Regions from separate parts of the Mesorhizobium sp. M0960 genome, predicted to be linked through region 1. Evidence: riboswitches for the same ligand, from Rfam matches in the RefSeq annotation. Region 1 holds a riboswitch; the other holds the start of a gene.

Region 1 (4,352 bases):
CGGATGGTACCGCTCGCCCGCCTATCAGGAGATCTTGCCGCTGCGCACCGCGAATTCTCAGTCCGACGTGGTCTTCGTCGACGGCGTCGAGCACCCGCACAAGGCCACCGACGTACTTGAATAGGGCAATGATCGGCTACGATCGGCTTCTATGGCGCCGCCATCTGTCCGGCGACACTGAATTTGGATCGCGTCTGCATCGGCAGCTTCACCGCCCCTGCAGCACCTTGATCGCGTTGGACATGTCGCCGTGCGACAATGCAGCCAGATAATCCGAGTAGTTGATCCTCCCGTTCGCGAAGCCGTTCATCAATCGCGTGCAGAACGTGTGTTCCAATCCGGCGTCCGGGACGTTCATGAGCGCGGCGAGGTTTGCCCTTTCAACCTTGCCGAACCGCATCTTGAACTTGGTCATGCACCGCTGGATCGCCTGCCGCTTCAGCGCCGGGCTGCCGCTCAACGCGACTTGTCCATTCTGGAAATCGGTCTTCGATGTCGTACACCCAGAAATCAAAGTGGCCGATATCAAAGCTGTTGCTAATACTAGCGTCTTCATTGCTTCCCCAAACCAACCCATTTGAGACCTGTTAAAGCAACAAAGAATGCTGGGCAACTTCATTGAATGGAAAACTGAAAATATGGTTTTTTGCGGAGGTCGGAGGTTCGTTGCTTCTGCCTGTTAACCTATCGTTTCAGCAGAAATACCGCCTGCTGGCCGAAAAAGTTCCAGAACCACCACGGCATGGAGAAGCCGATCCGCTGGCCGTTGGCGTCGAGCGCGGTTGCCTTTTCCACCGTCGCGCCCAGCTCGTCGCATAGATTGACGAAATCGCGAATGGTGCAGAAATGGATGTTGGGGGTGTCGTACCAGTAATAGGGCAGGTCCTTGGTCACCGGCATTCGGCCGTTGAAGAGCAGCGAAAAGCGCACCCGCCAGTGGCCGAAATTGGGAAATGAGACGATGGCGCGGTTGCCGATCCGGAGCAGTTCGTCGAGCACCAGCTTCGGATTGCGGGTCGCCTGCAAGGTCTGCGACAAGACGACAAAGTCGAAGCCCTTGTCGGGATAGAATTGGAGGTCCTTGTCGGCATCGCCTTGAATGACCGACAGGCCGCGCGCCACGCATTCGTTGACGCCGCGCTGCGACAGTTCCAGCCCGCGGCCGTCGACCTTCTTGGTCGCCTGCAGCAATTCGAGCAGCAGGCCGTCGCCGGAACCGACGTCCAGCACCCGCGACTGCGGCGGGATGAGATCGGCGACGACTTCGAGGTCGACGCGCTGGGCGCGGTTGACGCTCATTGGCTCGGCTCCTGCCTGGCGCATGGTCCTGATCCGAAAAGTCTGCAACTTTTCGGGGCCATGCGCTGATGCCTGGCGCATGATCCTGATCCGAAAAGTCTGCAACTTTTCAGGGTCATGCGCTGATGCCTGGCACATGGTCCTGATCCGAAAAGCGTGCAACTTTTCGAGGTCATGCGCCGAGCCCTCTAGCCCGGGCCGCCGAGGCGATGAAGCCTTTGATGGCGGCGAACAGGTCCGGCTCGTCGAGCAGGAAGGCGTCGTGGCCGCGGTCGGTCTCGATTTCGACGAACGATACCGAGGCGCCGGCCGCGTTCAGCGCGTGAACGACCGAGCGGCTCTCCTCGGTCGGGAACAGCCAGTCGCTGGTGAAGGAGACCAGGCAAAAACGGGTCTTGGTGCCGGCGAAGGCATCGGCCAGCCGGCCGCCATGGTCGGCGGCGAGATCGAAATAGTCCATCGCCCGGGTCATGTAGAGATAGGAGTTGGCATCGAAGCGATCGACGAAGGTCATGCCCTGATGGCGCAGATAGCTCTCGATCTGGAAGTCGGCATCGAAGCCGAAGGTCAACGCTTCGCGGTCCTGCAGGTTGCGGCCGAACTTGCGGTGCAGCGCTGCTTCCGACAGATAAGTGATGTGGGCGGCCATGCGCGCCACCGCCAGCCCCTTTTCCGGTCGCTTGCCGTGCTCGAAATATTTGCCGCCATGCCAGTCGGGGTCGGCCATCACCGCTTGCCTGCCGACCTCGTGGAAAGCGATGTTCTGCGAGGAATGGCGGGCGCCGGTGGCGATCGGCAGGGCCGAGAAGACGCGCTCGGGATAGCTGGAGGCCCATTGCAGCACCTGCATGCCGCCCATCGAGCCGCCCAGCACGCTGAACAGCTGTTCGATGCCGAAATGCTCGACCAGCATCAGCTGCGCCCGCACCATGTCGCGGATGGTGATGATCGGCAGGTCGAGCCCGTAAGGCTTGGCGGTTGCGGGATTTGTCGAGGCGGGGCCGGTGGAACCGAGGCAGCCGCCGATGACGTTGGACGAGATGACGAAGAAACGGTCGGTATCGATGATCTTGCCGGGGCCGATCAGCACTTCCCACCAGCCCGGCTTGCCGGTCACCGGATTGGTGTTGGCGACATGCTGGTCACCGGTCAGCGCATGGCAGACGAGGATGGCGTTGGAGCGCGCGTCGTTGAGCGTGCCATAGGTCTGGTAGGCGATCTGGAACGGCGACAGCAGCGTGCCGGCGTCGAGCTTGAGCGGCTTGTCGGCGCCGAAACGCAACACCGGGCTCGACGGCTGGTCGGCCTCGTTGTTGGTTTTTCGCGCGCGCAAAGCGACCATCACATCTCCTTGCCCGGCCTTCAGTTGTCCGCCGGTTCGGGCAACAACCAGTCAGGGCAACAAAAAACCGGCCATGCCTTCGCAAAGCCGGTTACAAGATGCAAACGGCCCTTTAGCAAGTTGTTTAACGTGGCTGCAAGCCGACCGGCCAAATCACCACGGAACTGTCGCTGCTCTTCTAGGACTGACGCATGGCTTCGTCAACGGCAAGTTATTGATCCCGAATTGCCGCCCCTCGACATTCCGGGCCACGGCTTGTATTTCCGCTGCGGCTTCCGGATGGAGGCTTCCTCGACGGATTTCATGGAATGAGCCAGACACCGGATCAGACACGTCCAACGCCCCGCGCCGGCATCATGGACATCGAAGCCTATGTGCCCGGCAAGAGCGCGGCGCCTGAAGGTGTCGTCAAAGTCCACAAACTGTCGGCGAACGAGAACCCGCTCGGTCCTTCGCCAAAGGCGATAGAGGCCGCGCGCGCGGTCGCCGACAAGCTCGCGGTCTATCCCGACGGCAGCGCCAGGCGCCTGCGGGAGGCGATCGCCGACGTGCACGGGCTCAATCCGGCGAACATCGTCTGCTCCAACGGTTCCGACGAGATCCTGGGCCTGCTTGCGCAGACCTACCTCGCGCCCGGCGATGAAGCCATCATCACCGAACACGGCTTCATGGTCTACAAGATCTACATCCAGTCGGCCGGTGCCGTCCCGGTAACGGTCAAGGAGACTGATGAACGCGCCGACATCGATGCGATCCTCGCCGCGGTGACGCCGCGTACCAGGATCATCTTCCTTGCCAATCCGAACAACCCGACCGGCACTTACGTGCCATTCCAGGAGGTGCGCCGCCTGCATGCGGGCCTGCCGCGAAACGTGCTTCTGGTGCTGGATGCCGCCTACGCCGAATATGTCCGGCGCAACGACTATGAAGCTGGCGTCGAGTTGGTGGGCAGCGCGGAAAACGTAGTCATGACCCGCACTTTCTCGAAATTGGGCCTCGGTGGCGCGCGGATCGGCTGGATCTATGCGCCAACGCACGTCATCGACGCGATCAACCGCGTGCGCGGGCCCTTCAACGTCAATGCGACGGCGATCGAGGCAGGCATCGCGGCGATCCGCGACCGGGCTCATATCGAGCGCAGCGTCGCGCATAACGAGACCTGGCTGGCCTGGCTGAGCGAGCAATTGACCGGGCTCGGGCTGCGGGTGACCCCGAGCGTCGGCAATTTCATCCTGATCCACTTTCCCGAGGACAAAAAGCATTCGGCGGCGGCCGCCGACGACTACCTCAGTGCGCGCGGCTACATATTGCGGCGCGTTTCCGGCTACGGTTTTCCCAACGCGCTGCGCATGAGCATCGGCACCGAAGAGGCTAATCGCGGCGTTGTCGCAGCACTCGCGACATTCCTGAAAAGCTAGGGCACCATGACCTCACCGATGTTCGAAAAGATCGCGCTGGTCGGCATCGGCCTGATCGGTTCGTCGCTGGCCCGCGTCATCCGCCGCGAGGGACTTGCCGGCCAAGTCGCCATTTCGACGCGCAGCGAAGCGACGCTGGAGCGGGCGAGCCAACTCGGCCTTGGCGACACCTACACGACAGATGCGAAAGAAGCGGTTCGCGATGCCGATCTGGTCATCGTTTCGGTGCCGGTCGGCTCTTCAGGCACGGTCGCCCAGGAGATCGCACCGGCGCTGAAGAAGGGCGCCATCCT
Region 2 (4,352 bases), on a different contig from region 1:
TCGTCCCGGCGCGCGGCGTCGAGCCGTTTACCGAGGAGACGCTGGAGCGCGCCTTCTCACTCGACTGGCCGCGCTACGAACTCATCTTCTGCGTCGCCCATGCCGACGACCCCGTGGTCAAGTCGATCACCACTGCAATGGCGCGTTTTCCGGCTATACGCGCCCGGCTGCTCGTCGGCGACGACCGCATCAGCGGCAATCCGAAACTCAACAATTGCGTGAAGGGTTGGGAAGCGGCGCTTTATCGCTGGGTCATCCTTGCCGATTCCAACGTGCTTATGCCGAGCGATTATGTCCAGCAGCTGATGGCGGCATGGCGGCCCGACACCGGCCTCGTCTGCTCGACGCCGATCGGCTCGCGGCCTGAAGGGTTTTGGGGGGAGGTCGAATGCGCCTTTCTCAACACACTGCAGGCACGCTGGCAGTACGCTGGAGAGGCGCTCGGCCTTGGCTTCGCCCAGGGCAAGAGCATGTTGTGGAACAAGCCGATGCTTGACGCCAATGGCGGCATCCGCGCACTGGCCGCCGAGATCGCCGAGGACGCCGCCGCGACCAAGCTGGTCAACCGGCTCGGACTTCGCGTCAATCTTGTCGCTTCGCCCTTCGAACAGCCGCTCGGCCGGCGCACGCTTGGCGAGATCTGGTCTCGGCAGGCGCGTTGGGCGCGGCTGCGCCGCGTCACCTTCGCGCTGTTCTTCGCCCCCGAGATCCTGATCGGCGCGGCGCCGCCGCTGCTGCTTGCGCTGATCGCGGCGGCTGACGCCGGCGTCAGCCTGCCGGCAACCGCCATCGCCGTGCTGGTCGCGGCCTACCTGCCGGAATGTGCCTTGGCCTGGGTCAAAGGATGGCACCTGTCGCTGCGCACCATCCTGGCGATGATGGTTCGCGACTGCATGCTGCCGGCGATATGGGCGCGCGGCTGGCTGAGCGGCGCCGTCGACTGGCGCGGCAACGTTATGACCATCCAGACCAAGGCCGTCGCGGAGCTGGAAGAGACCCCGTCCGGCGCCTGATCGGCGCCCCCCGCTCACCTCTGTTCGGTCAGCCCTATCCGGCGGCTCTCAGCGCTTGCTCGATATCTTCGAGCAGATCGTCGGTATCTTCCAGGCCGACGGAAAGCCTGAGCGTGCCCGGCCCGATGCCGAGCTCGGCGCGGGCCTCATCGGTCAAGTTCTTGTGTGTGGTCGTCGCCGGATGGGTGATCAGGCTCTTGGCGTCGCCGAGATTGTTGGAAATCAGCACGATGTCGAGCGCGTTCTGGAAAGCAAAGGCCGCCTGCTTGCCGCCCTTCACATCCAGGCAGATCAGCGTTGAGCCGCCCGACATCTGCTTCTTGACCACGGCCGCTTGCGGGTGGTCGGCACGGCCGGGATAGATGACACGGGCGATTTGCGGGCGCTCGGCGAGGAAATCCGCTATGCGGCCGGCACTTTCCGTCTGCTGGCGGACGCGTAGCGGCAGCGTCTCCAGGCCTTTCAGCAGGGTCCAGGCATTGAAGGGCGAGAGGCTGGGGCCGGTGTGGCGGAAATAGTCATGCAGGTTCTCGTCGATCCATTTTTTGTCCGACAAGATAACGCCTCCAAGGCAGCGCCCTTGGCCGTCAATATGCTTCGTTGCCGAATAGACGACGATGTGGGCGCCGAGCTGCAAGGGTTTTTGCTGCAAGGGCGTGGCGAAGACATTGTCAACGATCAGCCTGGCGCCGATCGAGTTGGCAAGTGCCGCGACGGCGGCGATGTCTACCACCTCCAGCATCGGATTGGTCGGGCTTTCCAGGAAGAACAGTTTGGTGTTCGGCTTGACCGCCTGTTCCCAGTTGGCGACGTCGGTGCCGTCGACCAGCGTTGCCCCGATGCCGTATTTCGGCGCCAGCGTCTCGACCACCCAGCGGCAGGAGCCGAACAGTGCGCGCGCCGCCACGATATGGTCGCCCGCCCTGGCGCTGCACAGCAGCGCTGCCGTCACCGCCGCCATGCCGGACGCCGTAGCGCGCGCGTCCTCGGCGCCTTCCAGCGCGCACATACGCTTTTCGAACATGTCGACCGTCGGATTGGCATAGCGCGAATAGATGAAGCCCGGCTCCTCCCCCTTGAAGCGGGCTTCCGCCGCTTGCGCCGTCTCGTAGACATAGCCTTGGGTGAGATACATCGCCTCGGAGGTCTCGCCGAAGCCGGAACGCAGCGTCCCGGCATGCACGAGTGCGGTCTGAGGCTTCCAGTCGCGCTTCTTGGTCATCATTCTATCCAAACACCAAAAATGGTCCAAACAACAAAAAACCGGTCGCGAAAGTCGCAACCGGTCCATATGGCCTTGCGGCCCGACGGTCCTTTAGCGACTTGTTTAACGTGGCTGCAAGCCGACCGGCCAAATCACCACGGGATAACGAGCTTTAGACCCGCACCACGCTTGCGTCAATTGCCGGCATGATTAAGACGGTTGTACCAAGCAGGTGCCAAAGGCGTCCACGGTTTGTGGCAAGGACCTGTGACGAAACAAGACCTCGCCCGGTGTTCGAACGGAGCCAGACCCTTGCGGCAGACAGGCATTCTTCCCGATCGGGATATTTCCGCGCTGTTCCAGACGGGCGCGCTGAAATCGCCGCGCGCGCTCGATGCCGACCAGATCCAGCCGGCCAGCCTTGACCTCAGGCTCGGCGACAAGGCCTGGCGCGTGCGTGCTTCCTTCTTGCCCGGCCCCGACCACAGAGTTGTCGACAAGCTCGACCGGCTGAAGTTGCACGAGATCAACCTCGCCGAAGGTGCCGTGCTCGAAACCGGCTGCGTCTACATCGTGCCACTGCTCGAAAGCCTGGCGCTGCCCGCGCATATTTCGGCTTCGGCCAACCCGAAGAGCTCGACCGGGCGGCTCGACATCTTCACTCGGGTAATGACCGACCGCGGCCACGAGTTCGACAAGATCGCCGCCGGCTATGAAGGCCCGCTCTATCTGGAGGTCAGCCCGCGCACCTTCCCGATCGTCGTGCGCACCGGCTCGCGGCTGTCGCAGATCAGGTTCCGCACCGGCAATGCGCTTTTGTCGGAAAGCGAACTGCACGACCTGCATCGCGCCGAGATGCTGGTCGCCACCGAGCCGCCCAACATCTCAGGCGGCGGCATCGCGTTGTCGATCGACCTCGACGGTGACAAGGACGGGCTGGTCGGCTATCGCGGCAAGCACCACACCGGCCTGGTCGACGTCGACAAGCGCGCCGCGCAGGATGTCGTCGATTTCTGGGAGCCGCTCTACAAGAGCGGTGCCGGCGAGCTGGTGCTCGATCCGGACGAATTCTATATCCTGGTGTCACGCGAGGCGGTGCATGTGCCGCCGCTCTACGCCGCCGAAATGACGCCCTTCGATCCGTTGGTCGGCGAGTTTCGCGTCCATTATGCCGGTTTCTTCGACCCCGGTTTCGGCCATTCGGCGTCGGGCGGCACCGGCAGCCGGGCGGTGCTCGAGGTGCGTAGCCACGAAGTGCCGTTCATTCTCGACCATGGCCAGATCGTCGGGCGGCTGGTCTACGAGCACATGCTGAAACGGCCGCAGGCACTCTACGGCACCGATCTCGGCTCCAACTATCAGGCGCAGGGCCTAAAACTGTCCAAGCATTTCCGCGCGGCGCGCTGAGCTTCCCCTTACTTGCGGCTATGCCGGCTCAAAGCGCCTTCACCGCCACCTTCACCGGCTGCTCGATTTCGAGCGGGTTGCGCAGCGGCAGGCCGAAATCCTGCGCCTCGATTTCGAACACGTCGCCGGCCTCCGTCCTGATGCCGTCGGCGAAGGACAGCGTCGCCGTGCCGAACATGTGCACATGCACGTCGCCCGGCTGGCGGAAGGCCGAGTATTTGAAGTGGTGATGCTCGAGATTGCCAATGGTGTGCGACATGTTCGCCTCGCCCGACAGGAACGGCTTTTCCCAAAGCAGCTTGCCGTGGCGCAGGATGCGTGAAGCGCCGCGAATGTCGGACGGCAGGTCGCCGATCAGGATCTCCGGCCCGAACGAGGCGTTGCGCAGTTTCGAATGGGCGAGGAAGAGATAATTCACGCGCTCGGTGACGTGGTCGGAAAACTCGTTCGACAGCGTGAAGCCGACGCGGAACGGGGCGCCGTCGTCGCCGATCACATAGATTCCGGCGATTTCCGGCTCCTCGCCGGCATCCTGGGCGAAGGCGGGCGACATGAGCGCCGCGCCGGGCGCCACTGCCATGGTACCGTTGCCCTTGTAGAACCATTCGGGCTGCACGCCGATCTGGCCCTTCGCCGGCTTGCCGCCCTCCAGCCCCATGCGGAACATCTTCATGGAATCGGTCAGCTGTTCCTCGCCGCCATCGCTGAGCTTCTTGTGCATGGAATCG

What was found. A riboswitch is a leader RNA that binds a small molecule or an ion and turns the genes downstream of it on or off. The one in region 1 is predicted to bind S-adenosylmethionine.
Region 2: linked by a shared signal. The riboswitch ahead of NKH63_RS25695 (O-succinylhomoserine sulfhydrylase) and the one ahead of metX (homoserine O-acetyltransferase MetX) in region 1 are both predicted to bind S-adenosylmethionine.

What each region holds. Positions count from the first base shown of each region.
Region 1 covers NZ_JAMYNN010000002.1:75,376-79,727, reverse strand. The annotation lists gene NKH63_RS05360 (DUF1330 domain-containing protein) at 1-124, shown strand, start outside; gene NKH63_RS05355 (hypothetical protein) at 209-460, opposite strand; gene metW (methionine biosynthesis protein MetW) at 685-1,299, opposite strand; gene metX (homoserine O-acetyltransferase MetX) at 1,472-2,641, opposite strand; SAM riboswitch at 2,734-2,811, opposite strand; gene hisC (histidinol-phosphate transaminase) at 2,950-4,059, shown strand; gene NKH63_RS05335 (prephenate/arogenate dehydrogenase family protein) at 4,066-4,352, shown strand, end outside.
Region 2 covers NZ_JAMYNN010000019.1:23,463-27,814, forward strand. The annotation lists gene NKH63_RS25690 (ceramide glucosyltransferase) at 1-1,013, shown strand, start outside; gene NKH63_RS25695 (O-succinylhomoserine sulfhydrylase) at 1,048-2,238, opposite strand; SAM riboswitch at 2,309-2,386, opposite strand; gene NKH63_RS25700 (2'-deoxycytidine 5'-triphosphate deaminase) at 2,530-3,624, shown strand; gene araD1 (AraD1 family protein) at 3,653-4,352, opposite strand, start outside.